DNA from 4 places in the Bradyrhizobium sp. USDA 10063 genome. Region 1 is predicted to be linked to each of the others. Evidence: riboswitches for the same ligand, from Rfam matches in the RefSeq annotation. Region 1 holds a riboswitch; each other region holds the start of a gene.
What was found. A riboswitch is a leader RNA that binds a small molecule or an ion and turns the genes downstream of it on or off. The one in region 1 is predicted to bind cobalamin.
Positions count from the first base shown of each region.

Region 2: linked by a shared signal. The riboswitch ahead of ACVJGD_RS23060 (ribonucleoside-diphosphate reductase subunit alpha) and the one ahead of ACVJGD_RS18855 (TonB-dependent receptor) in region 1 are both predicted to bind cobalamin.
Region 3: linked by a shared signal. The riboswitch ahead of ACVJGD_RS32150 (TonB-dependent receptor) and the one ahead of ACVJGD_RS18855 (TonB-dependent receptor) in region 1 are both predicted to bind cobalamin.
Region 4: linked by a shared signal. The riboswitch ahead of ACVJGD_RS41855 (TonB-dependent receptor) and the one ahead of ACVJGD_RS18855 (TonB-dependent receptor) in region 1 are both predicted to bind cobalamin.

Region 1 covers NZ_JBSSGP010000002.1:3,506,894-3,514,382, reverse strand. The annotation lists gene ACVJGD_RS18870 (ABC transporter substrate-binding protein) at 1-414, opposite strand, end outside; gene cobD (threonine-phosphate decarboxylase CobD) at 424-1,413, shown strand; gene ACVJGD_RS18860 (TonB-dependent receptor) at 1,445-2,647, opposite strand; partial or broken gene ACVJGD_RS18855 (TonB-dependent receptor) at 2,952-3,449, opposite strand; cobalamin riboswitch at 3,545-3,742, opposite strand; gene ACVJGD_RS18850 (hypothetical protein) at 4,094-4,621, shown strand; partial or broken gene ACVJGD_RS18845 (DUF992 domain-containing protein) at 4,710-4,982, shown strand; gene ACVJGD_RS18840 (transporter substrate-binding domain-containing protein) at 5,371-6,468, shown strand; gene ACVJGD_RS18835 (hypothetical protein) at 6,785-7,489, shown strand, end outside.
Region 2 covers NZ_JBSSGP010000002.1:4,439,409-4,446,897, forward strand. The annotation lists gene ACVJGD_RS23055 (ribonucleotide-diphosphate reductase subunit beta) at 1-366, opposite strand, end outside; gene ACVJGD_RS23060 (ribonucleoside-diphosphate reductase subunit alpha) at 390-3,266, opposite strand; cobalamin riboswitch at 3,382-3,599, opposite strand; cobalamin riboswitch at 3,732-3,931, shown strand; gene metE (5-methyltetrahydropteroyltriglutamate--homocysteine S-methyltransferase) at 4,039-6,363, shown strand; gene ACVJGD_RS23070 (hypothetical protein) at 6,414-6,611, shown strand; gene ftsH (ATP-dependent zinc metalloprotease FtsH) at 6,837-7,489, opposite strand, start outside.
Region 3 covers NZ_JBSSGP010000002.1:6,373,513-6,381,001, forward strand. The annotation lists gene ACVJGD_RS32145 (hypothetical protein) at 102-263, opposite strand; gene ACVJGD_RS32150 (TonB-dependent receptor) at 348-2,609, opposite strand; cobalamin riboswitch at 2,722-2,918, opposite strand; gene ACVJGD_RS32155 (FecCD family ABC transporter permease) at 3,101-4,075, shown strand; gene ACVJGD_RS32160 (ABC transporter ATP-binding protein) at 4,072-4,845, shown strand; gene ACVJGD_RS32165 (ABC transporter substrate-binding protein) at 4,845-5,675, shown strand; gene ACVJGD_RS32170 (DUF938 domain-containing protein) at 5,977-6,651, shown strand; gene ACVJGD_RS32175 (prolyl oligopeptidase family serine peptidase) at 6,748-7,489, opposite strand, start outside.
Region 4 covers NZ_JBSSGP010000002.1:8,514,497-8,521,985, reverse strand. The annotation lists gene ACVJGD_RS41890 (hypothetical protein) at 877-1,257, opposite strand; partial or broken gene ACVJGD_RS41885 (hypothetical protein) at 1,714-1,911, shown strand; gene ACVJGD_RS41880 (DUF2934 domain-containing protein) at 1,982-2,158, shown strand; gene ACVJGD_RS41875 (CsbD family protein) at 2,213-2,416, opposite strand; gene ACVJGD_RS41870 (DUF3606 domain-containing protein) at 2,631-2,891, shown strand; gene ACVJGD_RS41865 (DUF6894 family protein) at 3,100-3,237, opposite strand; gene ACVJGD_RS41860 (hypothetical protein) at 3,901-4,326, shown strand; cobalamin riboswitch at 4,762-4,961, shown strand; gene ACVJGD_RS41855 (TonB-dependent receptor) at 5,200-7,359, shown strand; gene ACVJGD_RS41850 (PepSY domain-containing protein) at 7,362-7,489, shown strand, end outside.

The sequences.
Region 1 (7,489 bases):
GTCCTTCACATCCTCCAGCGAACGCGCAGCGTCGAATTCGATCACGCGCACGCGATTCTCCTTCAGCAATTCTCGTGTCGCACGCTTCGTGAACCTGCCGGCGACCACTGCGTCCGGTCGCAATATCAGGACATCTTCGGCTTCGCCCGATAGTCGGGGGTAGGCTGCGGCCTTCTCCGCGTTCCAGGAGCGGGCGGGGTCGCGCGAATAGGGACTGAGGCCGAGAATCTGGCTTGGATCCGCCAGCGCCAGCAGCAGTTGGTCCGTGCACACATTGATGGACGCGACGCGTGGCAGATCGGCTGCATCAGCGATATGTGCTCCGCACAGCGCTGCCAGTAACAAAAACGTTGCGCCGATCGCCGGCCGCAGCGCGTCAACAAGGGTCTCGCGCGGGGTCGCGATTGATGGCATGAAGCGATCATGAAGCACGGCGGTGATCTGACGGAAGCTATTGCGCGCCACGGCGGCGAGCCCTTGGACTGGCTCGACCTGTCGACCGGGATCAATCCCTGGCCGTGGACGATTCCGCATCCCATTCCAGAGAGTACATGGACGCGCTTGCCATCGTGTGCCGACGAGCAGGACCTGCTCGCCGCCGCGCGCGAAGCCTATGGTGTGCCCGACCATGCGGGTATCGCGGCCGCCGCCGGCACGCAGGCCCTCATTCAATGGATCCCGTATCTCGCCGGTCCCGGAACGGTTGCGATTGTCACTCCGACCTATGGCGAGCATTCGGCCGCATGGAGCAGCGGAGGCCGAGAGGTCATCGCCGTGAATGATCTGTCCGCGTTGCCTGAACGCGCCCTTCACGCTGTCATCGTTAGTCCCAACAATCCGGATGGACGTATCGCGGATGGCGGGGTGCTCCGGCACGTTGCCGAGCGGCTCGACCGTCGTGGTGGCTGGCTGGTCATCGATGAGGCCTTTGCCGACGTTGATCCAGCGATCAGCGCTGTCGGGATGAGCGCCGACCTTCCCATCCTCGTGCTGCGTTCCTTCGGCAAGTTCTATGGGCTCGCCGGACTTCGCCTCGGCTTCGCGGTCGGCCGACGCGACATCGTCGAGCGTATCGCCGCGGCGCTCGGTCCATGGCCGGCCTCCGGCCCGGCGCTTCACGTCGGCACCGCCGCCTTGCGGGGCCGATCGTGGGCTGATGCGATGCGTGCGAAGCTCGCTCGCCAGTCTGGTGAGCTCGACAATATCCTGACAGCGGCCGGCCTTCATCTCGTCGGAGGGACCACGCTGTTTCGCCTTGCCTCCCATCCCGATGCCCCGGCCCTGCACGCCGAATTGGCCCGACGCCACATCTGGTGCCGTAGCTTCGACTGGGCGCGCGAATGGCTGCGATTTGGCCTTGCGCCGGACGATGGTCTCGATCGCCTGGCCAGCGCGCTTCAATCGTTCAAATAGCGCATCCCGCGCGTCAATCATCACGTCCGCTTTACCAGTGAGCATCAAACCCGACATAAGCTGCGGGACCGGTGGTGCCATAGTTGAACACTTCCTGATAGTGCTCGTTGAAAATGTTCTCGCCGCGCAAGTACACCTTCCAGGTCTCATCGATCTTGTATTCGGTGTAGAGGTCGACGCGGACGTAAGGGGCGAGCGGCAGCGTCTCGTTCGAACCGCTGTAGCGCGTGGATACCGCGAGCACCCGCGGCTCGATCAGCCAGTCCTTGATCGGTGTGATCGGAAACGAGAATCGCGCCAGGTTTTCCGGCCGGCGCGCCAGCGTCAATCCGGTCGAAAGATCCTTGGCCTGCAGATAGGTAAAGGCGGCGTTGAACCGCAGGTATCCCGGCAGGATATCGACATTGACGCCAAGCTCCAATCCGTCGGTTTCGGCACGCGAGATGTTCACATAGTGGCCGAGTGGATGTGCCGGATCGATCACGAAGTCGATCAGGTTGCTGAACCTGTTGCCGAATCCGGTCAGCGAAACCACGACGCGACCTCCGAACAGGCTTTGGTCGATGCCGGCGTCGTAACCGAAGCTTTCCTCTGGACTGAGCGCGGGATTGCCGTAGGTCGGCGCATAGAGCTGATAGAGCGTCGGGGCCTTGGCGCCGGTCCCGGCGCTCGCATGCAGCTTGGTGCCGGTCTCCGCGATCGTGTAGGCCGCGGTGGCTCGCCATGTCTCGAACCGCGCGACGTCAACGACGTTGTCGACCCGGCCGCCGATCGTGACGTTGAGCCGCTCGCCGATCGGCAGTTGCCAGAGCGCGAACACCGAATTCGTGTCCTGCGTCCCCGCGAGCTGTGGCGTCGTGGCTCCTGGGATCGGCAGCAGGTTGGTGGTGGAGGTGCTCGCCGTTTCGTGCTGCACGCGCGATCCGACGATGAGCGATCCCAGCGGGCCGACCTTCAGGTTGCCCTGATATTCCAGGCCCGTGCTGTCGCCGACGAAATTGGAGAGGATGGACGTGGTGTTCCGCGGCAGCTTGTTGATCTTGTAGGTGACATCATCGAACGAGCGGTCGATGTGCGTCTCGAACGCGCTCACGCCATGGGTGAGGATGCCGCCGAGCGTGTCGAAGGAGGCGCGTCCCCAGACCTGTTCGAGAAGGCGCGTCGCGCTCGACGGCGTGTCCGGGAACGCTCCACTGGACTGGTCGTAGGCGGACCGCGTGAACGAGGCCAGCATTCCGGTCTCCAGGCGTACGCCTTCGCCGGCGTCGTAGCCGACGCGTGCCGAACCGCCGACGCGGTCGAAGCCGTCGCGCTCGAGGGGCCCATACTTGGCCTCGAGCGCCGGGATGCGATAGCCATAGCGCGAAAAGGCCGTTGCTGTGCTGACCGCTTCCCGTGAATGCGTAGGACCACGGCCCCGAGGTTCCGGTCAGCGCTGCGCTGCTGCTCGCCGTGCCGTAGCTTCCGCCCTCGGTGCGGACGTCGAGTTGCGCCGGGCCGGTGCCCCTCTTGGTGATGATGTTGACCACGCCGCCCATCGCGTCCGATCCGTAGAGCGCGCTCTGCGGTCCTTTCAGCACCTCGATCCGCTCGATCGCGCCCGGGGCGAACATCGCGAAATCGAAATCGCCGCTGGCGGCGGTCGGATCGTTGACCCTGATGCCGTCGATCATGACCAGCGTCTGGCCGGTATTGGCGCCGCGCAAACGCACATTGGTCGTTGCGCCTGGTCCGCCGCTCTCGGTGATATCGAGCCCGGGCACTGTCCGCAGCGCGTCGACGAGCGAGGTCGGATTGCTGGTCGCGAGCATCTGGTTCGTGACCACGCTGACCGAACTTCCAGTCCGGCTTGCGGGCTCCGGTGTCCGGTCGGGAGTTACGACGAGTTCAGGAGTCGGCGGAGGGGCCTCGTTACTCGGCGCCGGACGCACAGGACGAGTCGCTGAAGATGTTCGCTTGTTCCTCGAGGCCGGCTTGGACCGGGCGTCCGGATTGACGACCACCGCAGGGAGTTGTTCGGGACGCGATTGAGCCATCGCGCCAGTCTGATCGCATGCAGCAACGGCCGCACACACGGCAAGAAAACGCCGCAAGCTCATGAATGCCCTTTCCGCCGACCCACCGTCGAACGAGTTGATACCCGTCAACGGCCGGTCTCCTGGCTCGCGGTCGTCTCGCGATCCGCCTTCCCAAGCCCGCTTGGCAGGCTCAGTGGCATCCGGATCGCAAATATCCGCTTACAGTTGCGGGGGCAGCCGCGGCATTGGGAAGAGTCCCGCACCGCGTTCCCGTTTCACCCTTTGAGGGCACCGATGACGGCGGCTAAGAAGCACAACGCCGAGCAAAACTCAAATCGATAACGATCCTTCAGACCCCAACAGCATTTCTCCAGATCGCTGGCAGGGGCGAACTGAATGATGAACACAGAAAGTTGCAGGCAGGCGAAAGGATAGAAACGGCTCGTTGATTCGCCGCGCCGAAGCCATTTGACATGGTTCAACGCCGGCCAGGGGGAAACACACTGCGCTATTCCCGCGACCGGAATCGTCAACCTCTGATAAATACCTTAGGTTGCTAATAGTGGCCTGAGGCGGTAGCCTGTCGATCGAGCAGCTACTGCGGATAGATGCCGAGCATTGATGCCTGTCCGGTACGCTGTCGGCACACGGAGGAACAGAACATGTCGGTCCCGTGCAAGTTCGAACTTAGCCTCCTCAGCCACGACGAATACGAGACCATCCGCCTCACGCATCATCCCGCCATCTATGAGGTCGAGCCGACTGATCTTGCGGCCATGCAGTCCCGCTTGCGCAAGATGCGCGACAAGGAGCGAACGCTCAGCCGACAAAAGCGGCGAGAGACGCGTGGAAAAGGCCAGGCTCGCGGCGCGAACTTCCCTGGAACGGCCGACCGTCCATCACAACGCAAGCAGGTCTTTGCCGCAGCACTGAAGCGGGTCAACAGCGAGCTCAGGCGTCTTCACAACCTGGCAGCTCGGACCGCCCATGCCGAGGCGGCCCGAAAGGCGCTCGCGCTGCGTCGAGCCGCGGACTTCGTTCCCTATCCCTCCGCCGGGTCTGCCGCCAACGAAGGCATGGTGCCGCGCTTGAGCACGCGCCGAAGGAAGATCGTCACTGGCGCGCGAATCGGGCGAGTGTCGCAGGCGACGAAAGTCGCTCAGGCAATACGCGATGCGCGAGGCGCATGAGCCTGCGCTGACCAGTGCGCATTACCGCCAGCGGGTGTCTTACCGGCGGGGTTCGTCGCAACGCTACATTTAGGCAGGACGGGTAAGGCGTGTCGGCTTTGATCTCGGCGTCACCGGAGGTGGCGTTCTATCCTGGGCTGTCCTTGCCAAGAACTCGCGGATTGGTCCCGGCACCATGCGCGGGAGCTATGTGGGGGCCAGCGCCAATGTTGCGCTGGGCCCCGGCTTTGGCGCCAACGTCCTGATCGGCGGATCGCGCCGAAGCGTCGTCCTGCAGCCGCATTCCGTCGAGCGCACGATCGGGGTCAATCTCGCGGCAACGGTGACCCATTTGACCCTGGGCGCAAGGGGACGACGATAACGCATCCCTCGATAGTTCCTCAAAAGCAATGCGGAACGTTGCCGACCTTTGGCTCAGGCCCCACGAACCCGCGTGCAGGCTCGTCGTATTCAAAAACCAACGCAGTTCAGGACACCACATCCTTTTGTCGTACCAACTGATTTTGGTGCGCCATATGTACCGCCGGCTGCCGGGTGGTGGCTGGAAATAGACCGGCTGAGACGCTGGCCAGACGGTGGTGGGTCGTAAGCAATGGCCGAGGTGCAGGCCGGCATTGACTACGGCTTCGCCATTTTATTCTGCGTGGCGCGCGAAATTGCCATCATTCTAATAAGAATTGCGACTCGTGCGCGGATCTTTCTTGGGTTCCGACGTTCGACGGCGAGATCGGCACTCGCAAGGCGAACCTGTGATTTTGTCACTTCGATCTGTCCTGATATGTCTTTTATCGCTGGCGATGCTTGCGCTCGGCGGCAGCGCGGTCCGCGCGCAAGGCACAGCCGCCGACAAAGAGTTGGTGGTGGCGACCAAGGAAGCCCCGCCTTTCGCGATGAAGCAGTCGGATGGGAGCTGGGGCGGTATCAGCATCGATCTCTGGAAGAGAATCGCTGATGGAGCGCATCTGCGTTTTCGTCTGGTTGAAACCCAGAGCGTGCAGGACCTGCTCGATGGCGTCGCGAAGGGCGACTTTGACGCCGGCGTCGCCGCGGTAACTGTGACCGCTTCGCGTGCGCGCGGCGTCGATTTTACTCAACCTTTCTACAATACGGGGCTGGGGATCGCGGTTCCGCTCAATGAGAGTCCCTGGGTCTCGATCGGGCGGGCGCTTCTTTCCTTCGGCTTCTTCCAGGCTGTCGGTCTGCTGCTTTGTTTTGCGATGGCGGTGGGCTTCCTCATTTGGCTGTTCGAACGCCGGAAAACGGAACATTTCGGCGGAGGAGCCAAGGGGCTCGGCTCCAGCTTCTGGTGGTCGACCATTGCGATGACGCAGGCGGGAGCTGCCGCGAACGCACCGGCAACGCTGCCCGGGCGAATCGTCGCGACCGGGTGGATGATCGCTTCCGTCATCGCGATAGCCGTGTTCACCGCCGGCATCACCTCCACCCTTACGCGCAGAGAGCTGCAAGGCGCCGTCCACGGCTTCAACGACTTGCGGTCCGTGCGCGTCGGCGCTGTGGCGAACTCTGCGACAGCCGACTATCTCACGCGTCAGCAGCTTTCCTTCCGGGCATTTCCAGATGCTCAAAGCGGCCTGTCCGCTATGAGCCGCGGCAGCATCGATGCCTTCGTCCACGACAAGCCGCTCCTGGCCTGGATCGTTCGGAACGACTTCTCAGCCTCGATTCGTGTCGTCGATACCAGCTTCAGCAGCGAGAGATATGCGATCGTGCTGCCGAGAGGCAGCGCCTTGCGCCCGATGCTCGATCTCGCCACGCTCGATCAAATCGAAAGCGATTGGTGGCAGCGGACGCTGTTCCAGACCCTTGGTAACGCCCGATCCCCCTGACTCTCCGCTCTGACCCGCTCACAGCCTGCGCGTGTGAGCTAGTTCATACGACCAGACCGTGTGCCCGGATAGCATAGACGCACGCTGATGGGGGGCGTGTGGCCGGCTGCAATGCGCCGGGCCGGTATGGCCGAGGAGAGCGTCATGCGTGCCATCAGGACGTTTGGAATACTCGCAACGATTTTGGTGGTGACCTGCACCGCCACGCCGGTCTTCGCCTGTCCCGCGGGCTACGTCGCATGCGGCGGTGCTTGCTGCCCCGGCCGATAACCGCGCCGATGCACGTCCGACCTGGATATGATGGCAGGAGGTAGTCATGCGTACCATGACAATGATTGCGCTCGCCGCAACGGTCGCGACGGTGGCCGTTCCGTCGGCAGCGTATTACTTGACCAGACCGAGCGAGGATCCCCTCGGCGATACGTTGCGCCGATACAGCTTTGTCCCAATCAATCCGCCCTCCAATCTTATGGAAGTCGGATCGCTCTACTATGTCGACGCCGAGGTGAAGGAGTTCAAGGCGATCTGCCACGCCGACAAGGCCGACCTCGACGGTGCCGTCGTGTCGTCGCCGAGCTGGGAGATGCAGGAAAGCCTGGAACGGAACGGACGCTTCAACACCGGCGTGAAGATCGATCTTGGCTGGATGCTGAATGGGAGCGTCGGCAAGAACTATGTGGTGAAGGTGCACGCCTCGCTGAACGACGTTCTGCTCGAGGAAATTCCGCTCGGTCCAAACTGGCTGATCTTCACCAAGCTGATGGAAAAGCCGCAATGCAGCCAGGTCGCCATGCAGTATCTCCATGCCGGAGGCTATGTGTGCCAGGGGCAAAAGATCCTGCAGGCGACCGCCGAGTTCAAGCTCGACCGCGACGCGCAGAACAAGCTCACAGCCAATGCCAAGACCTCGCCTGACGAGATCAAGAACATCATGAAGCTCGCGGTCGAGTCGCAGAGCGATCAGAGCGTTGTCGACAAGGAGGGGCGCCTCTTTGCCGGAGCGGCATTGAAGTACGGCGTC
Region 2 (7,489 bases), 930 kb from region 1:
GTTGTTGGCGACCAGGCTTTCGGAAGCCGCGAAGAAGCCGAGATTGCGCTTGATCGCACGCCGCTCGTCCTCGGTCAGACCATCGCGCGATTTCCACAGCGCGATGTCGGCCTGCATCGACACCTCCGTCGGCATCCAATGATTGTTGCAGGCGGCGAGATATTTCTCCCAGGCCCATTTGTATTTCAGCGGCAGCAATTGATTGACGTCGGCGCGGCAGTTGATCATCCGCTTGTCGTCGACCGAGACACGGCCGCCGTGGCGATCGATCGCACCTAAGCCGGTCTGGTTGCTGGCTGTGGCGGGGTTCATGACGGGAATGGCCACGTGACGCGCGGGCTTTGTGGGCTCTGACCAGTCGAGCATGGCGTTACTCCTTATTCCGCTGCTCACTGGCAGGCTTCGCATTCGGGGTTGTCGATCGAGCACGCGATCGCGCCGGACAAATCCGGTGCGCTGGACATCGCGGGGGCTACGCTGACGGCGTTGAGCTTGCCGTCGGTGCCCTTCAGCGTCGACTTCTCGACATGGGTGGCGCTGCGCGAGCGCAGGTAATAGGTCGTCTTCAGGCCGCGCTGCCAGGCCAGGCGATACAGCGCATCGAGCTTCTTGCCGGAGGGGTTGGCGATATAGAGGTTGAGCGACTGCGACTGGTCGATCCATTTCTGCCGCCGCGCCGCCGCTTCGATCAGCCAGGCGCTGTCGATCTCGAACGCGGTCGCATAGAGCGCCTTTAGATCATCGGGGATACGGTCGATCGCACCTAGGCTGCCATCGAAATATTTGAGGTCGCTGACCATCACCTCGTCCCACAACCCGCGCGCCTTGAGGTCGCGCACCAGGAAGGCGTTCACGACGGTGAAGTCGCCGGACATGTTGGATTTGACATAGAGGTTCTGATAGGCGGGCTCGATCGACTGCGCCACGCCGCAGATGTTGGAGATGGTTGCCGTCGGCGCGATCGCCATCACGTTGGAATTGCGCATGCCGACCGTCTTGACGCGCTCGCGCAAGCCGTCCCAATCCAGCGTGCGCGAGCGGTCCATCGCGACTTCACCGCGTGCTTCTGCGAGCAGCTCGATCGAATCGATCGGCAGGATGCCCTGGCTCCACAGCGATCCCTCGAACGACGGGTAGCGCCCGCGCTCGGCGGCGAGATCGACGGAGGCCGAGATCGCGTGATAGGCGATCGCCTCCATGCCGGTGTCGGCGAAGGCAACGGCCGCATCCGAAGCGAGCGGGATCCGCAGCACATGCAGCGCATCCTGGAATCCCATCAGGCCGAGGCCGACCGGCCGATGCCGCAGGTTGGAGCGCCGCGCCTCGGGGATGGTGTAGAAGTTGATGTCGACGACATTGTCGAGCATCCGCATCGCGGTCGCGATCGTCCGACTCAGCCTGACAGAGTCGAGCCCGCGCTCACCGACATGGTTGAGCAGGTTGATCGAGCCGAGATTGCAGACAGCGGTTTCCTCATCCGAAGTGTTGAGCGTGATCTCGGTGCAGAGATTGGAGGAATGGATCACGCCGGCATGGCGCTGCGGTGAGCGCAAATTGCAGGGGTCCTTGAAGGTGATCCAGGGATGGCCGGTCTCGAACAGCATGGTCAGCATCTTGCGCCAGAGATCGACCGCGCGGATCTTCTTGGATACGCGGATCTCGCCGCGCGCGGCCTTCTCTTCATAGGACGCGTAACGCTCGGCAAAGGCCTTGCCGTAGAGATCGTGCAGATCGGGCGTCTCGTCCGGCGAGAACAGCGTCCATTCGCCGTCGGCCTCGACGCGCTGCATGAAGAGATCGGGCACCCAGTTCGCGGTGTTCATGTCATGGGTGCGGCGGCGATCGTCGCCGGTGTTCTTGCGCAGGTCCAAAAACTCCTCGATGTCGATGTGCCAGGTCTCGAGATAGGCGCAGACCGCGCCCTTGCGTTTTCCGCCCTGGTTGACCGCAATCGCGGTGTCGTTGGCCACTTTGAGGAACGGCACCACGCCCTGGCTCTCGCCATTGGTGCCCTTGATATGCGCGCCTAACCCCCGCACCCGCGTCCAGTCATTGCCGAGGCCGCCGGAATATTTGGCAAGCAGTGCATTGTCCTTGATCGACTTGAAGATGCCGTCGAGATCGTCAGGAACGGTGGTGAGGAAGCACGACGACAATTGCGGGCGCAGCGTGCCGGAATTGAACAGCGTCGGCGTCGACGCCATGAAGTCGAAGGAGGACAGGAGATTGTAGAACTCGATCGCGCGCGCCTCGCGGTCGATCTCGCGGAGTGCCAGCCCCATGGCGACACGCATGAAGAAGGCTTGCGGCAATTCGATCCGGTTGCCGCGGGCATGCAGGAAATAGCGATCATAGAGCGTCTGCAGCCCCAAGAACTGGAACGTCAGATCGCGCTCCGGCTTCAGCGCCGCGGCGAGCTTGTTGAGGTCGAAGCGGCCGAGCTCGGGATCGAGCAATTCGGCGCGGATGCCCACCTTGACATAGGCCGGGAAGTATTCGCCATAGCGGATCGCCATGTCCGCCTGCGACGCAGTGGTTGGTGCGCCCTGCACGACGGACAGCACTTCGGTGCGGAGCTTGTCGAGCAGCAGGCGCGCGCTGACATAGGCGTAGTTCGGCTCCTGCTCGACCAGCGTGCGCGCCGCCATCACGCTGGCGAGCGCCAGTTCATCCTGGCTGATGCCGTCATAGAGATTGCGCTGGATTTCAGCGACCACCGGCGCGGCCTCGACACCGTCGAGTCCGGCGCAGGCCTCGCCGACAATCATCGCCAGCCGCGCATGATCGAGCGGCACCTTGCTGCCGTCCGCGAGCGTCACATGGATGACGGGGCCGGCCGCGGCCTTTGCCGATTTCGCCGCCTGCTGCTCGGCGCGCTGCCGCGCGCGTTCCTCGCGATAGAGCACATAGGCGCGCGCGACCTTGTGATGGCCGCTGCGCATCAGCGCCAGTTCGACCTGGTCCTGGATGTCTTCGATATGAAAGGTGCGGCCTTCGCTCATCCGGCGCGACAGCGCGCCGACCACCTCGGCCGTCAACGCCTCGACCGCTTCGTGAACGCGCCGCGACGCAGCCGCCGTATGACCTTCGACCGCAAGGAAGGCCTTGGTCATTGCCACCGAGATCTTGCCGGCATCGAATTGCGACACCATGCCGTTGCGACGGATCACCTGCATCGGAAGTTGTGCTTCCGGCGCCGCGATCGATTCGGGCCGCAGGTTAATGAGAGGCGCGACTGTTGCTTCGCGATCGAGAGAGAGTGACATCTTGCGAACCCCGTGATGTTGCTGGGGCCGGATGCCAGGAGCGACGCTGCGTGATGATGCCGGCGGCGGACCGGCATGAGCCTGCAAGCGACCGCCGGGACACCCCGCCCGTGGACGTTATTTTGCTGTCACGGCAGGTCTCCTGGCTCGCAGGTCGGCGTTACTCCCCGTCTTCCCAATGCGATGCCGCATCAGTGACGTCTAAGCCGGAAGCAACTCACTGCTTACAGTTGCGGGGGCAGCGCCGGATTCTCGCGAGCGATACGCGATCACCGGATTCCCTCTTAGCCACCATTCCTTGCGTCATGATGGACCGTGACAGCTACATCTGGTGCGATTTGGACAATGGTGTCAATGGCGCGTATCGGCGAAGCGCAAAAATTTCGGCTCCCCCCGCTGGCGCTGTGAACAACGGGCTCCACGCGCACGTGATGTCAGCCGAGTTGACGTTCGCGCGATCTTGCCGGTAAGTGAACGCGTCGTGGTTCTTCGGAGAGATCTTTCCGGAGCTAAGAGGGAAGCCGGTGTGAAGCCGGAGCTGCCCCCGCAACTGTAAGCGGCGAGCCGCGGTCCACAACTGCCACTGAAGCCTGCAAGGCTTCGGGAAGGCCGGACCGCAGTGACGACCCGCGAGCCAGGAGACCTGCCTCGACAACGTACACGTCCTCGGGCGGGGTGTCCCGGTGGTGCGGTTGCGATTCCGTGCGCCCATCGCTCAGGGAATCCAGACGTGTCACTACGGCCTTTGCCCCCAACTCATGGGGTTAAGCCAATGTCTCCCACTTCACTTGCTGTTGCGTCCCTCGGCACGCCGCGGATCGGTCCGCGCCGTGAACTGAAATTCGCGCTGGAACGCTTCTGGTCCGGCGCGATAGACGAAAAGACGCTGATCGAAACCGGCGTCGGGCTGCGCGCAGCCAACTGGGCGCGGCAGAAGAAGCTCGGCATCACCGTGATCCCGTCGAACGATTTTTCGTTCTACGATCAGGTGCTCGACACCTGCGCAATGGTCGGCGCGATCCCAAAAAGTTACGGCTGGACCGGCGGTGCTGTGCCGCTTGCGACCTATTTCGCGATGGCGCGCGGCGTAGAGGGCGACGCTGGCGACTGCGGACATGCCCATCACGCACACGGCGTGGCCGCACTCGAGATGACGAAATGGTTCGACACCAACTATCACTACATGGTGCCGGAGCTTCGCAAGAACCAGTATTTTGCGCTCGCCTCGCGCAAGCCGATCGAAGAGTATGAGGAGGCGAAGGCGCTGGGTTATCAGACGCGTCCCGTGCTGGTCGGCCCGGTCACGTTCCTGAAACTGGCCAAGTCCAAGGATCCGCATTTCGACACGCTGTCGCTGCTCGACAGGCTCTTGCCGGTCTACATCGAAATATTGCGCGAACTCGCCGCCCGCGGTGCGGAATGGGTGCAGATCGACGAGCCCTGTCTCGTGCTTGATCTGGACGCCGCCGCTCAGCAGGCCCTACGTCGCGCCTATTCCGAAATCGCCAAAGCGGTGCCGAGCATCAGGATCATGCTGGCAACCTATTTTGGTGGGCTCGACGGCAATCGTGCGGTCGCGTTTGATCTTCCGGTCGCCGGCCTGCATCTCGATCTCGTGCGTGCGCCGGAGCAGCTCGGCGATCTCATGGACATTCCGAAAGAGCGCGTGCTGTCGCTCGGCGTGATCGACGGCCGTAACATATGGCGTGCGGATCTGACTCGAATCTTCGAGCGGCTCGAACCTGTCGTCGCGAAACTCGGCAAGGAGCGCATCCAGCTCGCGCCGTCCTGCTCGCTGCTTCATGTGCCGATCGATCTCGCGCTGGAAAGCAAGCTCGATCCCGAAGTGAAGACCTGGCTTTCATTCTCGGTGCAGAAGCTCGAAGAGCTTGCCGCGCTGGGAGCGGCGCTTGGAAGCGGCCGGGCGCATGCGTCAGAAGCGATACGCGCATCCGACGCCGCCGCTGCCGCGCGCAAGATCTCGCCCCGGATTCACAATGCGGCTGTCGCGCAGCGTCTCGCCGCCGTCGATGACGGCATGCGCCATCGCGCCAGCCCATTTGCCGAGCGCGCCGAGGTGCAGCACGAGCGGTTCAACCTGCCGCGCTTCCCGACCACGACCATCGGCTCCTTTCCGCAGACGACCGACGTCAGGAACACACGCGCCGCACATGCCAAGGGCGCGCTCAGTGATACCGCGTACAAGACCTATCTGCAGGATCAGACGGCGCGCGCAGTGCGCTGGCAGGAGGACATCGGGCTTGACGTCCTGGTCCATGGCGAGTTCGAGCGCAACGACATGGTGCAGTATTTTGGCGAGCAGCTTTCCGGCTTCGCCTTCACCGAGCTCGGTTGGGTGCAGTCCTATGGCTCGCGCTGCGTCCGGCCGCCGATCCTCTACGGCGACGTCTCGCGCCCGCACCCCATGACCGTCGAATGGTGGCAATTCGCGCAGTCGCTGACAGCGAAGCCGGTGAAGGCGATGCTGACGGGCCCCGTGACCATCCTGAACTGGTCGTTTGTTCGCGACGACCTGCCGCGCAGCGAAGTGTGCCGGCAGATCGCGCTCGCGATCCGCGATGAGGTGCTTGATCTCGAGGCGGCCGGCGCCGGCATGATCCAGATCGATGAGGCCGCGCTGCGCGAAGGCCTGCCGCTGCGCAGGTCGGAATGGAATAGCTATCTAGACTGGGCGGTCGACAGTTTTCGCATCTGCTCCTCCGGCGTGCAGGACGAGACCCAGATCCACACCCATATGTGCTACTCCGAATTCAACGACATCATCGACGCCATCGCAGCGATGGACGCGGACGTCATCTCGATCGAGACCTCGCGCTCGAAAATGGAATTGCTCGACGCCTTCCGGAACTATCGCTACCCGAACGAAATCGGCCCCGGCGTTTACGATATCCATTCGCCGCGCGTGCCTGATGTCGGCGAGATCACCGACCTTCTCAAGCTCGCAAGGCAACGGCTCTCCGATGCCCAACTCTGGATCAATCCCGACTGCGGCTTGAAGACCCGCAAGTGGGAGGAGGTGCGCCCGGCACTTGCCAACATGGTCGCCGCCGCGCGCGAATTGCGATCGCTTGCCTAGACGGTGAGGCCCCGTCTCGTATCCTGTGGCGATTTGAGGAGGAGAACGCCATGCGCTTCTGGATTCAATGCACGAGGTTCGAGACGGGGCAGCCCGTTCACATCAATATCGCGCTCGTCGGCAGCATGTGGCGCGACGGCGAGCGCACCGTGCTTTCTTTCGTCGGCGGTGATGGCGAGAAGATCGAGGTCGTCGAGACGCCGGAGCACATACTGGCCGTGCATCTCGGCGCGCCCGCGACGGCATGACGATCTGCAGTCGGCTGCCACGTCATTGCGAGCGCTAGCGAAACAATCCATTTCGCTGCTTGCGGAGAATGGATTGCTTCGTCGCTTGCGCTCCTCGCAATGACGGTGTCGTCCTGGCGAAGGCCAGGACCCATAACCACCGATGCCTGTTGTGGAGCAATCACAAAGTAAAGTAGAAGCCCGGCGCTAGGCCGGGCTTCTGCACGTCTTGCTCTCTGATTGCGCTTACGCCTGAGGCTGCGGCTCCAGGCCGGGGTCCGGATCTGGGCGCGGGCGCGACTTGCCGGCAGGCGGCACGGCGGAAGCACGCGGCGTGGTTGGCTCGAGCACGGACTCACGGTTCGGCTTCTTGCCCTTCAAGAGATCGATGATCTCGTCGCCGGTCAGCGTCTCGAACTCGAGCAGTCCCTTGGCCAGCGCTTCGAGATCGGCGCGCTTCTCGGTGAGGATGCGGGTCGCTTCGTGATAGCCTTCCTCGACCAGGCGCTTGATCTCGGAGTCGATCTTCTGGACCGTTGCCTCCGAGGCGTTCTGGGTGCGCGACACCGACATGCCCAGGAATACCTCGTCCTGGTTCTCGCCATAGGAGACAGTGCCAAGCTCTTCCGACAGGCCCCAACGCGTAACCATCATGCGCGCCAGACGTGTCGCCTGCTCGATGTCGGACGCCGCGCCCGAGGTGACCTTCTCGCGGCCGAACACCAGTTCTTCCGCGACGCGGCCGCCCATCATGATGGCGAGACGCGAGGTCATCTGCTCCAGCGACATCGACAGCTTGTCGCGCTCCGGCAACTGCATCACCATGCCGAGCGCACGACCGCGCGGGATGATGGTCGCCTTGTGGATCGGGTCGGTGGCGACGACGTTGAGGCCGACGA
Region 3 (7,489 bases), 2.9 Mb from region 1:
TGTTGTGGCGCGAGCAAGCAGTTACAGCAATGCACACGACAAAGGCCTGTGGTTATGGGTCCCGGGTCAAGCCCGGGACGACGGGGCGTTGTCCTTGCGCCTCACAACGGCTCATCATCCGGGCCGTAGCGGTCGCGCTTCGGCGTTGCGATGTCGCCGTCCTCGTAGTCGTCGTCCTCGTCATGAGGCGCAGGGGGAGGCGGCGGCTTCGGCTTGCCGCCCTCCTGCTTCGGACGTTTTCCCTTCTTCCAGATCCCGCCCATGGCAATCTCCCGCCACCACGACATAGTGGCTGATTGCGGCGGAACAAGCCAGCCCGCGCGCAGGCCGCGGACCGGCGAGGCGCTTCAGAACGTCGCGCCGGCCTTCACCAGGAAGGTCCGGCCCGGCAGCGGATAGGCGCTGAAGCGGCCGGGCGTGAAGTTGGAGGCGATCGCGTAGTCGTAGTAGAGCGCGTTCAGCACGTTGTTCACGCTGACCGACCAGAAGAAATGCTCATAGGCGCCGCTCAGCTTGAGGTCGATCGTCGCATCGCCCGGAATACGGGTTTGCGTATTGGCCTGGTCATTATCCATGACGCGCGAACTCCAGGCGCGCAGGGTGGCATCGAGCACGAGATAGTTCTGCCAGATATTCCAGGTCACGCCGAGATTGCCTGTCGTGCGCGACACCAGCGGCACGTCGTTGCCGGCGAACTGTCCCTCGCGGAAGACGGCCCGCGTATAGGCCATGCCGCCGCGCAGCGACACGGTATCGCTGACGCGCAGCGAGGCCTGCGTCTCGGCGCCATAGCGCCGGGTCGGATCGAGGTTGACGTTGAAGAACAGCACCGGATTGAAATGGATCTCGTTCTCGAGGTCCATGTTGTAGATGCTGGTCTGCACCTGGAAGCGGTTGGTCCTGACGCGGAAGCCGGCTTCGACGTCATGCGAAGTCTGGGTTTTCAACTGGAAATTCTGCGGCAGGGAAAGGCCGGTCAACGGATCGAACGCAGGTCCCGTCGACACCCGCTCGTCGACATCAGGCGTGCGGAAGGCGTGCGCGGCACGGGCGAACACTGAGAACACGTCGGTGATGCGGTGCTCGACGCCGACATGCAGCGCATAGTTGGTCTCGCTCTGGTCGAGCGGCGTCGCCTGCGCGTCAAAGGCGAACGGCGCGTTCGGATCGTAGCGGTCGCGTGCGCTGAGCCAGGTGTTCTGCACCCGCGCACCATAGGAGAAATCGGTCGTCGGCAGCAGGCCGACCGTGTGCATCCAATAACCGGCGAGCGACTGCTGCGACAGGTCGTAGGTATGGATCGGCGGCACGCCCTGGAACGCACCGCGCTGCTGGTGGAACGTCGCATCGTAATAGTCGATACCGGTCAGGATCGACGAGGGAATCCCGAAGATCGAATTGTTGACGCTCAGCCGCGGCGTGATCGACCAGGTCTGCAGCGCGGCGTCATTGTAAGTTGACGCGAAGCTCGGCAGCGGCGAGGCACCGAAGAATGCGCTTTGCGTATCCTTCTGGCGGTAGCCGCCATCGACGATCAGGTCGACGCCGTTCAGAAGGGTCTTGGTGAAGCCGGCCGTGGCGCTTGCGCCCTGCTGGTTGCCATGGTCGAACGGCGTGCTGGTGCCCCTGCGATTGGTGACCAGTTCGTTGACGCCGATCGAAGGATCGACCAGCCGGCCGCCGGGAAAGCCCAGCTTCTGGTCGTCGCCGGTCACGGTCAGGAATGCTTTCAGGTCCGGCGTCGTGTAGTTGAGATTGCCGACGCCGTTGCGCTGGTCGAGCGCATTGTTCACCCGGTAGCCGTCGGACTTGATGCCGTTGCCATAGAACGAGGCCGACCATGGCCCGGAATTCATCGCGGTCGAGATCGCGGCCATGCGCTGGTTGAAGGAGCCGTAGCCGGCCTCGCCGCGGATCGAAGCCGGCGGGCCGCCGACGCCGGTCTTGGTGACGATGTTGATCACGCCGCCGATCGCGTTGTCGCCGTAGAGCACCGCGCCGCTGTTGCCGCGGATGATCTCGATGCGCTGGATCGAATCGAGTGGAATGGTGGAGAGATCGACCTGCGCCATGTCGATATCGTTGAGCCGCCGCCCGTTGAGCAGGAACAGCGTGTTGGCGGTGGCGAAGGCGCCGAAGCCGCGCAGGTCGACCGAGCTCTTGGCGCCGTTGACGCCGCCATAGAGCGATTGAAGCTGGACGCCGGGCACCTGCGCGATGATCTCCGGCAGCGTGTGCGACGGCGAATGCGCGATGTCATCGGCGGTGATCACGGTCGAGGACGTCCCGACGATGCCCGCGAACTGCGGGCCGCCGCCGCCGGATGCCGCTCCGGTCGCGGCGGCGCCGCCCGAGCCCGCGCCGCCGGCCGGCCGCGCGTTGCTAGGCACCTCGCCTGGCGCGGGCCGACGCGGCCCCGGTGTTCCGTCGGACGCAGGCCTGGCGCGGGTGCGGTTCTGGTCGACCGGCGCGCTGACTTCGACCGGCGGCAATTGCTCGGAGGGCGCCTGCTGTGCCTGCGCGGCGGAAACGTGCAAAGCGGGCGCCAGCATGCTCGACGCGAGCAGAAGCGCCCGGCGTCGCCTGGTGGCTGCAATAACGGAAAACATCGGTGAGACCTCGGTATGACGTCAGTGGCACGTCACAGCGAACCAAGGCTCACCATCGCGTTTCGCGCTTCAGGTGAAGCTAATGCCTGTACTCCCCGACCGACATCGTCGCGTGTGACCACGTATGACGGCAGGTCTCCTGGCTCGCGGGTCGTTACCCTTCGTCGCCTTCCCAGGACCGAGACGCCCAGTGGCATAAGACGAAGGATTCACCGCATACAGTTGCGGGGGCAGCCGCGGCTTGAGGGAAGTTTCCCGGTACCGCATTCCCTTTTGATCCCGATAGGAACCGTCGGAGCCATCTAGGATTTTGGCGGCACCTGAGTCAATCCCGGCGAAACTGCGGCGCCCTGTCTCCGATACGCTTTTTTGTTCTGGTGTCGCTTGTCTGCCACCCAATTCGCTGCAAGAAGCAGGGCGCGATGAGTGTACAGGATTTCACGATAGCGGCCGGTCTTGCCGCGCGGCGACGGTTGGGGGCGACGGTTGCGATGATCGCGCTGGTTGCCCTGCTGATGCTGATCTCACTCGGCACCGGTCCGGTGCGGCTGTCGCCGCTGACGGTGATCGAGGCGTTGTTCGGCGGCGGCAGCGATGTATCGCAGGTGATCGTGCGCGAGATCCGCCTGCCGCGCACCATCCTGGCATTCGCGATCGGCGCCATCCTCGGGCTGTCAGGCGCGGCGCTGCAGGGTTTGTTGCGCAACCCGCTGGCTTCGCCCTCGCTGTTCGGCGCGCCGCAATCGGCGGCGTTCGGCGCGGTGCTGGTGATCGCGCTGGGATTGGCTGATGTCCGCTCCTATGCGCTGCCGGTTGCCGCCATCATCGCCGCCTTCGGCTCGGTATTCGTGCTGCTTGCGATCGCTGGCCGCAATGCCGGACTGTTGATCCTGATCCTCGCCGGGCTTGCGATCTCGAGCCTGGCGGGCGCTGCGACCGCGCTGGTGATGAACCTCGCCAGCAATCCGTTCCTGGTGCTCGAGATCGCATTCTGGCTGCTCGGCTCGCTGGAGGATCGCAGCTTCCAGCATGTCGCGATGGCGCTGCCCTTCATCGTAGCAGGTAGCGCCATCCTGCTTTCGCAAGCCAGCGCCTTCCGCGCGCTCACGCTTGGCGAAGAGACCGCGCAAAGCCTCGGCGTCGACGTCGCCCGCCTGCGGCTGTTCGTGATCGCGGGTGTCGCGCTCGGCGTCGGCGGCGCGGTGGCGGTCACCGGCACAATCGGCTTCATCGGTCTGGTCGCGCCGCATCTGATGCGGCCCGTGATCGGCCACGACCCGGCGCGGCTGTTGGTGCCGAGCGCGCTCGCGGGCGCGGCGCTGTTGCTCGCGGCCGATATCGCGGTGCGCATCATCCCGTCGACCTCGGACATCAAGGTCGGCGTCCTGACCTCGATCATCGGCGTGCCGTTCTTCCTCTATCTGATCGTGCGCGAGCGCCGCGCGCTCGGCGGAGGCGTCGCATGACGGCGCTTGTCGCAGAACATCTCAATGTCGCGCTCGCCGGCCGCCGCGTGCTCAGCGATGTGTCGCTGCAACTCGCTTCAGGCCATCTCGTCGCCCTCGTTGGTCCGAACGGCGCCGGCAAGACCACGCTGCTGCGCGCGCTCGCCGGCCTCATTCCCTCCGATGGCGTCATCAAGGTGGGTGGCGAGGGGCTCGCCGCGCTGTCGCTGCGCGAACGGGCGAAGCGCTTCGGCTATCTTCCGCAAGGGCACATGGTGCACTGGCCGCTGCCGGCGCGCGACATCGTCGCGCTCGGCCGCTATCCGCATGGCGCGACCGATCCGGCCCGGCTGTCCCCGCGCGATATTGAGGCGGTGACACGGGCGATGCAGGCCGCCGACGTCATGGAGTTCGCCGCGCGGCGCGTCACCGAACTGTCCGGCGGCGAGCGCAGCCGCGTCGCGCTGGCGCGCGTGTTCGCGGTGGAGGCGCCGATCATCCTGGCGGACGAGCCGACCGCCTCGCTCGATCCGCGCCACCAGATCGACGTCATGAAGGGTTTGCGCGCCGCCGCCGACAAGGGCGTGCTGGTGATCGTGGTGACGCACGACCTTGGCCTTGCTGCGCGCTTCGCCGACCATGCGCTGGTGCTGTCGCAGGGCCGCCTCGCATCGCAGGGCGTGCCGGCAGACGCGCTGTCGGAAGCGGTCATGGCCGATGTGTTCCGCATCAGCGCCTTCCGCGCCGAATATCAGCGCGAGACGGTGATCGTGCCGTGGGCGGAGATCTGATGCGGCGGCTCGCTGCATTCGTCGCAGCGTTCGCCTTGTCCACCACTGTCGCGCTTGCGGCAAGCCCGCCGCGCATCGTCTCGATGAATGTCTGCAGCGATCAATTGCTGCTCTCGCTCGCCGATCCCCAGCAGATCCTGGGCCTCAGCCGGTTCTCCCGCGACGCCTGGCAATCCTTCGCCGCCGACAAGGCGCGCCGTTTCCCGATCCTGTCAGGCGGCGCCGAGGACGTGCTGGTGCTGAAGCCGGACATCGTCGTCGCCAGCCTGTTCGACAAGCGCGCAACGCGCGAGTTACTCAAAGCAAACGGCCTTCATCTCGTCGAGTTCACCGTGCCGCGCACACTGGACGAGGTGAAGGACCAGATCCGCGAGATGGGCGAGATCGTGCAGCATCCGGATCGTGCCGAGGCCGCGATCACCAGGCTCGACGCCGCGGTCGCCCGCGCGCGGCGGGCCGCAACCGGCAAGCACTATCGCGTGCTGCCGCTGGCGCGCCGCGGCTGGGTGTCCGGCAGCGACAGCCTGGTGTCGTCGCTCCTGACCGAGGCCGGTCTGCTCAATCCGGCCGGCGACCTCGGCCTCGCCGCCGGCGGCTACGCCCCGCTGGAAGCGATCGTGCAATTGAAGCCGGACTTCATCCTGGTGTCGGAGGCCGGCGACCGCGCCGAAGACGACGGCCGCGCCTTCCTGCTGCATCCGGCGCTGGAGCATTTCTATCCGCCCGCGAGGCGCATCGTGCTGTCCGAACGTCTCACCGTCTGCGGCGGCGTGATGCTCGCCGACGCGCTGGACGTGCTGACGAAGGAATTGGAGCGCGTGGCGCGATAGCCGCATCCCCTCGTCATTCCGGGCGAGAGCCCGGAATCCATTTCTCCGCTTGCGCATGCGGCGCAATGGATTCCGGGCCTGCGCCTGGCGGCGCATCCCGGAATGACGAGGTGGAGAGATGGGCGCGTCACCTGCCCCGCTGTTCCCGGATTACGCTTCGCTTCATCCGGGCTAGGGATGCAGCGCGCAAGGACGCAATCCTCCCACAAAGGCGCGGTTAAATCGCGCATTGCGACGACTTATATGGAATAGCAGAATCGTTCCGGTGTTGCGCTTTGTACGACAGGCAGAGGAGAGTGGCGTGGCGGAGTTCGTGGTCGAGTTCGGCAAGGACGGCGGGCGGGTCGAGGCCGACGGCCGACTCGATGCTGCTGCCTTTCACCGCAACCATCAGCCGATCTGGGCGGTGCTGGAAAAATTTCTCGCGGGTAAATCCGGCCATGTGCTCGAGGCCGGCAGCGGCACCGGCCAGCATGTCGTGTATTTCGCTGAGCAGACCCCCGACATCACCTGGTGGCCGAGCGACCTCAACGACGCCCATCTGAAGAGCATCGCCGCCTGGCGCGCGCATTCCGCACTTCCGAATATCCGTCCGCCGCTGAGGATCGATCTCTCCGATCCGGCCTGGCCTGGTGCGACACCTGAGGGCGGCGAGCTGCCAAAGCTGCTCGCGGTGTTCTGCGCCAATGTGATCCACATCGCGCCCTGGCGCGTCGCCGAGGGCCTGGTCGAAGGCGCCGCGCGCCGCCTGCGCGACGACGGCCGGCTGTTCCTCTACGGCCCCTTCAAGCGCGACGGCAAGCACACTGCACTCAGCAACGCCGTGTTCGACACGTCCTTGCGCAACCAGGATCCCGACTGGGGCGTCCGCGACATCACCGACCTCGAGAAGCTGGCGGCGCGCGTCGGCTTGTCATTGCAGGAGGCGGTAGACATGCCCGCGAATAACATGATCCTGGTGTTTGGTCGCTCCTAGCCAACGATCTCCGACCTCATCCCGAGGAGCCGCGTCAGCGGCGTCACGAGGGATGGGCCGCGGGCCTCATGGTTCGAGACGGCGCTGCGCGCCTCCTCACCATGAGGAACCACCATCCACCCACCCGATCTTCTCTCTCAAGAACCCAAGCCCCAGCGCCGTGAAGGCGGCGCGCTCCTTGTTGTCCTTGCCATAGCCGTGGCCGCCGGCCGCGGGCTCGTAGAAATACGCCTCATATCCCATCGCCTGCAGCTTGGCGGTCATCTTGCGGGCGTGGCCGGGATGCACGCGGTCGTCACGGCGCGTGGTCGCGATCAGGATCGGTGGATATTGCTGGCCCGGCTTCGCCGAGTGATAGGCGGAATAGGTTTGCAGCCAGGCCCATTCCTCGGGCTTGTCGGGATCGCCATATTCCGCAATCCAGCTCGCGCCGGCGAGCAGCCTGGTGTAGCGGCGCATGTCGATCAGCGGGATCGTGCAGAACAGCGCGCCGAATCTTTCCGGGTAGCGCACCAGCATGTTGGTGATCAGGATGCCGCCGTTCGATCCGCCTTCGGCCGCGATCCGCTCGGGCCGCGTCACGCCGCGCCTCACCAGATCGGCGGCGACGGCGGCGAAGTCGTCGTGCGCCAATCGCTTGCCCGCATAGCGGCCGGCGTCGTGCCAGCGCGTACCGAATTCGCCGCCACCGCGTATATTGGCCTTCACAGTGGTGCCGCCGCGCTCCAGCCACAGCTTGCCGAGCGCCGGGTTGTAATAGGGCTTCACCGGTACGCCGAAGCCGCCATAGGCCGTCAGATGCACCGGCGCATCGCCGGTCCCGGTCGCAGGTCCCGTC
Region 4 (7,489 bases), 5.0 Mb from region 1:
AATTTCGGAGCAGCTTGGCATTAAAGTCTCCTCTTGGCTTTATTGCAGCTGTTCGTCGATCATCCCTTTTCACTGTCGCACTTGATGAGCCTGTACGCTTTTCCAACGCATTCAGCCTAAGACGATCACGACTAGCAGTTCAATTGAACGTAGGTAATCGGCAGGCATCTAAAGGGGTGCCGGAACGATACGAAGGTTTATGGCGCTCGTCCTTGAAGCCGACCACTTCTGCACCGGGTCAAGAGCCGGCGTTGAAGGCCGCGCTGAGCGACTTCCGGTCTACCTGTGACTGCGGACATCCGAAGGCTCCCGGGGACGCTTCTGCGGCAACTCCGTCAGGGCGCGGTGCAGCTCGACCGGGCCACGATGGCAAGTGGCGCTCCACGCGACCGAATGCCTAGTCAGTATCAGTCGAGTCCCCCGCCATGCGGGCTCAGATTGCCTGTCCCGCTATGGTGGCCTGATAGCTATGGATCTGCTTGGCCGTCGTAATCACTGCAAAAGTCGCTGTCAAAATGAATGCTATTGAAAAGGCGAAGAAAACAAAACGTGGCGTCATTGAATGGGCTCCCTTTCAGGATACCCCCGCGCTAAAGTTAACTTGAATTCTGAGGCCTTCAAGGCGTGTATGGGCGGTCCCAGGCTATGCGATCTAATTACCAATTGTTCATCAAGCAAGGCTACGTCGTGAGCACCGTGTTGCAAATGGATAGTTGGGGACACCGATGAAAGCCAAGATACCTCCAAAATCGAATAGAGGCCGCCTTCCATTCTGGACGGCCGCCAGTCATAGCTTCTTGAACGGCGCCTCTATATTGGCCGTAACCAGTGGCGTGCTCTGCTTCCTTCTGGTCGCCAAGCGCTACCTGTAGACAATTAAACCGGATTTTGCTGGCGAGCGTGGATTATCTCGGCCCCGTTGACGCGCTCGCCGGCCACGATCTTGGCTCCGAACTTGCGGCAGCGCGCCTCTGACGTTGCCGAGGACGCCGGCTGCGCCAGGATGTGCCAGCTCACGTTGCGGAATATCTCCGGCCGGTCGCCATACAAGCTTGCCACTCGCCTCATCTCACCCGCATCTTGGGGATCGTTGAGATCGAAGCGTTCACGAACGAGGCGGCCGAAGCGTTTGTTGTTTGGCGTGGCATCGCGTAGTGCCGCCAGCTTGCGGCCGAGCTCGATTCTTTGAGCAGCGATCCGCCCGTTTGCCGCTTTCAGGGCCTGCCGGTCTTCCTCCTTCGCCTGCCGGAGGGGCATCGCGGCGCTCTTTCTTGCTCAGCGGCTCAAGCTGCGGCGGGAAAAGAATGCGACGTAGTTTGTTGCGAACAATTTGGAAGAACGCTTGAGACTTCCGATAGCCGGAAGAACTCCAGTGACCGCATCGTCTCTAATATTTGGACGAGCCGAATTTGATCATCAAAGGCTTCGATTAACTCCAGACCACGATCCGCGAACTCGGCTGCTGCATGCCGAGGACAAAACGGCGGAAACGAACAGTTGCGAGAATGGATCCTCGTTGCCCTGCGACTCCAGGATACATCGGCACGCCAAGACGATCTTGGCGCGACCGTCCTCGCCGAACATGCGGCAGCGATATAGTGTCTTTTGCAACTCGAACTCACCGGGTCGTTGGCCGGGGGGCGCAACGATCGAGTCCAAAATGCCGCGTACCTCGGCGGCCAGCTCCTCGGTTTCCCAACGGGGGCGGTCCACTTTGATGCGCGGCGCAATCACCCGCGCGTTGGACGGATCGCCACCGGCCGCGGGCGGGATGCCGCCGACGTCGCGATTTCAACCTCCTTCGGTCCTACCCAACTGGTAAGGTTTCATGTTGTGACTGAAGAGATCGTCGAAGCCCCCCGGGCAGCCGCTAGAACCGGCGGCCTGACCGGTCCGAGCAACTTAACCTGATGGTCCGCTTGGTCGCCTGCGCATGAGAACCTGTCGGCTAAAACTGCCCTCTAACGACTGGCGGAAACCCATGAATGACCTCCCGGAGCAGGAAATCCGCAATCGCGCTTATCGGCTTTGGCGGGCAGCCGGCGAACCCGCAGGCCAAACGCATCGTTTTTGGTACCAGGCCGAAAAAGAACTCCTCGCCGAACGAGAAAATCAGGGCGAGCTGCCGCCCGGCATGACTGACAATCTGCCCATTTAACGCTCGAATAGTCTCAGAAAAAAGCCCCGCCATAGCGGGGCTTTTCTCCGCACGTCACCACGTCTGACGGCCGTACCAATCATTGATCTCTTTTCTTGCCTGGTCCTTCGCGTAGCCATAGCGCTGCTGCAAACGGCCTTCGAGTTGGTCCTGCTTGCCGGCGATGACGTCGAGATCATCGTCTGTCAGCTTGCCCCACTGCTCCTTGACCTTGCCTTTCATTTCCTTCCAGTTGCCCTCAACACGATTCCAATCCATGGCTGTCCTCCTACGGCTCACATTCGGCCAACCGGAGGTGTGGTCATTCGTTCCAAGAGAGATGCTGGGACAGGGCGACTCGGGCCGTCCACATCCCGACGATTGGCAGCCCCATGACAATGGCAATCCCATCTGGAGCATTTCGACAGGATTGGTAGCGTCGCGAGGAACTTCAGACAACGCCCACTGGTTACGGGAAAAGGAGGAGCCGCTCATGCACCGCCGTGAAAAGCCGTCACCTATCCGCAACAAACTCGATTTGTCTGATCGCGTCCAGGTTCGCCTGCTGAAGAAGAGACTTCGCTTGTCGGAGTCGGAGCTGAGCCAGATAGTCGGCCGCATCGGTAACTCGATCTCCGCCATCACCAAGGAAGTAAGCCTGCAAAGGGCTAATCGCCTTCCAGAAGCTCTGGGTGTGCGGTCTGCCGAGATCATCGCACCGGTGACTGTGCCCGAGACGACAACGACCGACTGATATCCGGCGAATCAAGCTCCTGATGCGTTGCAGAGTGGCGGCTCGGTACAACGCGCCTAAGCCGCGGCCTCGCACCGGACCTGGTCGCGGCGGCACGACAACCTTGAGCACAAACGACCCGGTGGATCCGGTCCCTACCGGGTCGTTCCACCCTACCCGTGTGGCGCGATCGGCTATTTGTTAAGCACAACCCATGTGCCGAGGCAGTTCATACCGGCCGCGTTTCCCATAGGGAGCGCGCCAGTTTGATCGCCTCGATCTGCGCAGATGTCTCGTCTGGCAGATCGTGCACGCCGTGGTGGCTCACAATGTAGCCGTCCACGAGTTTGAAATGAAAGAGCAGCATAGAACTGGAGTTGCAACTCCAATGCCAGACTGAGAGGACGACAGCGACCGGGGGGCGACACGCGCAATTATGGCGCGACAGCCAAGCTCAGACCTCGCGAGCGAATGGCTGCGAACGGCAGCCTTAGGCGTCATGGCACCAAATTGGACAGGGGCGGCACGGGCGTTACATTGTGCGGCCACCGACCGGCGTGTCCCGCTCTCGAGATTCCGTCTCCGCTATCCGAACCCACTGTGCCTCGTCGTTCCGTCGGCTGCCGTCTCTTTTTTGTGCTTGGGCAGACCGGTGAGATGGAAATCCAATCTTCGGAGCATCCCAAGGTAGACTTTTTAACATATGGTTCGGTAGCCAGGCATTATCATCGAGGAACATCTCCACCGATCCTTGGTTGCCTGCATCCACACCAACCTTGGAGGAGCACCCGAAGACGCTTTTGGCTGGATGCGCGCGGGCTGTTGGTTTGATCTCTGGCGCGAGCGCCGTCGAAATCAAGTTAGGGAGGGCCTTGAGCGAGCAAGCTTTGGCGATCGCCGTTTGTTAGGCGTCTTGATCGAAAGGCGCCGATAGCCTTTCTAGGGCGGCCGCCTCTTGCATGTTGGGAAGGTTCCGTTGGCCTCAGGTGGTGGCTAGGGAACTATCCCCGTAAGCTGCAGTGGATGAATCATGTCGTTTCGCTTGTCTTTCGTCGCAGCCTTGTTCCTGCAACTTTGGTTTGGCGCTGCCTTGGCTCAACCGGAGCTGGAAGCTTGCCGCTCATCCGGATTAGTTGCGCTGAAAGAGCACAATCCATCAATCAGCGATGTCGCGCTCGATATGGATAGTATGACGGTAGCAAAGGCCACCCCCAAGGTCGAAGACATTCCCATTCGAACAATCGTCATAGGCGATGCCTATCTCGAACACGGAAAAAAGACACGCGCCGAACTTTCCTCCGGCGAATTCTGCCGACAGCTAGGTCGTCAGAAGGCCGATCCCTTCATCAAGCGGCGTCTTTTGGATTTGGCCCAGGACTACGAGCGCCGCATTGCTATCGCCGCAAGGGTTAAGGAAGAACAAAAAAGAGAACGATATAGCCTCACGCTCCGATGACAAACAATTTGGAGCCGTTCTACGGATGACATGCTGGCCGTCAGCCGAGCGACACGGGGCGACTTCGATGGAAGAGTACAGGGCTTATCTGATGGGGCCTGACGGTTACATTGTTAGCCGGATTGATCTTGTTTGTGCGGACGAGGACACGGCCAAGGAGCGGGCTCAGCAACTCGCGCATGATTGCACAGCCGAACTTTGGCAGGGCGAGCGTAAGATCGCGACATATCCGCCGTTGCAGTAACTTGCGGTAGGGTGCACGGGGTGTATTATGGGATTCGGTCGAGCATCTTCTGCCGCGGGTGGCCGCCGCTATCCTTCGAGATGTCCCTTCGAATGAGCCTGTCGTCGAAGTACGCAGCCCCTCTGCCTTCAATTGGCTTATCCGCTCCGTTCAAGGCGGCAACGATAGGATTGACTTCGGCTTAGACAACCCCCTAGAACACGTGTGACGGTTCCCCTTGACGGGGATCAAAAGGGAACGCGGTGCGGGACTTCTCCCCTATGCCGCGGCTGCCCCCGCAACTGTGAGCGGCGAATCTTTCGTCATGCGCCACTGGGAGCCTCGGTCCTGGGAAGGCGACGAAGGGTTGGGACCCGCAAGCCAGGAGACCTGCCGTCAGCCGTGGTCACACGCGAAAATGTCGGTCGGGGAGTATAGACATTGTTTTCGTCCGTCGTGCCAGGCACGTTCGAGCGAGACCTCATTTGCGGTGACGTGCCACTGACGTCATACCGAGGCCGCTCGTGCTCTCTATCGTTACTATCCCAAGGCAGCGTCGTGCTGCCCAACTCGCTTTCAGATATTTCCTACCGGTTCTGCTGCTCGAGTCTTGTTCGGCAAAGGCCCAGCAGTCTGATTCGCCCCATGTCTTGCCTCCGGTAAGCGTTACCCAGCCCCAAACGCCTCCAACCAAACCCAAGCGCCTTGATCGTGAGCGTTCGACTTCGACAGCGCGGACTCAGTCGAGCCGAACCGCAGCGACGCGAAGCCCCACGCCCTCGATCGCAACATCCGATACGTCATTTCCAACGCTGAACCTGAACAAGCAGAACGCGAGTGGCAGCCGCCTCAACCTCACTCCGCTGCAGACGCCCGCCAGCGTCGAAACGATCACGTCGCAGACCATCGCAGAACGCGGCCAGCATAATGTCACGGACGCGGTCACCCAGAACGCCGTGGGTTTTAGCGCGAGCCCGGCCCCCGGCAATGGCGGCCTCTCGTTCAGCACACGCGGCTTCACTGGAAGCAATTCGGTGATGACGCTTTATGACGGCACTCGCCTCTATGTTGGTGCCGGAACCGCGACCTTTCCATTCGATACGTGGTCGGCGGATCGCATCGAGGTCATGCGCGGGCCAGCCTCCGTTCTGTACGGAGAAGGCGCGATCGGCGGGATCATCAATGTGATCCCCAAAAAACCCGTCACGACGCCCTACAACGATGCCGAGATGTCGCTCGACACCAATACGACGCGACGCATCGCGGTGGATAGCGGCGGACCGATCAATCCGACCGTATCCTATCGCGTCAATGCCGTCGGCAACATGTCGAACGGTTGGGTCGATCGCGACGAGACATCGAATCTGGCGATCTCCGCCGCGGTGCGGGTCGAGGCCGCCGAAAACCTCGCTTTCACACTCTCGAACGACTACGGCAATCGAAGCCCCTCGCGCTATTTCGGCACACCGCTGATCAACGGCGCGATCGACGGCGCGTTGCGGTTCAAGAACTACAACGTGCTCGACAGTGCGATCCGCTATCAGGATAACTGGAGCCAGTTCAAGACCGAGTGGGACGTGACGGACGGCATCAAGGTTCAGAACACACTCTACTACCTGACCAGCCGTCGGCATTGGCGTGATGTCGAGAGTTATGCCTGGAATCCTGCGACACTGTTGATCAACCGAACCAGCTACATCGAGATCTTCCACGACCAGGCTCAAGTGGGCAACCGGATGGACGCGACGTTTCGTGGCCATCTGCTGGGCTTCGGCAATGAGTTCGTTGCGGGTTTCGACATCAACCGGGTGGATTTTACCCACACCAACAATTCGCCCTATGGCGGCGCGTCTTCGGTCAGCCCCTATGCCGTCAACATGGGGTTGTTTGCGGCCACCACGACGCGAACCACGCCCGGCTACAACGCAATCGTCAATCAATACGCGTTGTTTGCCGAGGACCGGCTGTCGCTGACCGATCAGCTGTCCGTTGTTAGCGGTATCAGGTTCGATCGGCCGGATGTCGACCGCACCGATTACAGGACCCCAGCGAACAGTTTCGATATCTCGCTGTCGGGTACGAGCTGGCGAACCGGCGTGGTCTACACCCCGATCTCGAACCTTGCATTTTACGGACAGTATGCGACAGCCGTCGATCCGGTCACCAATCTTATCTCGCTGTCGGCCACGCAGAAAACCTTCCAGCTTGCCACCGGCAAGCAAAGAGAGGTTGGAGTCAAGCAGTCGTTCTGGGGCGGTCGCGGCGAGTGGACGCTCGCAGGATACCAGATCGTCAAGAACAACCTGCTGGTCCCGGATCCCAGCAATCCTGCCGGACTGGCGTTGCAAATCGGCCAGCAATCCTCGCGCGGGATCGAAGCATCGATCGGCCTGGCGCTGGATGGCGGCTGGCGCGTCGATGCCAATCTCGCGGTGCTGCGGGCCAGGTACGACAACTTCAGCCAGGTGGTAGGCGGCAAACTCGTCAGCCACGCCGGCAACGTTCCGCTGAACGCGCCGCAGCAAGTATCGAACGTCTGGTTGACCTGGGACTTCGCGGCGAACTGGTCCGTCTATGGTGGTGTGCAGATTGTGGGACAAACCTTTTCCGATAACGCCAATACGCAGCTTCGCCCCGCCTACACCGTGGTCAACGGCGGACTACGCTGGAAGCCTGACGAGCAAACCACGGTCGCGCTTCGCATCTACAATCTCTTCGACACCGTCTACGCCACGTCGTCGCCTTATGCCGGGCAGTGGCTGCTCGGCATGCCGCGCACGGCAGAAGTGTGCATCAACGTGAAGTTTTGATGATGCGCCGCGCCTTGCTCCGGAGAGGACGGCGGTGGCTTTACATCACCCATCGCTGGATCGGCATCGCGACCTGCCTGCTGTTTGCGATGTGGTTCGTCTCGGGCATCGTCATGATGTACGTAGCGTT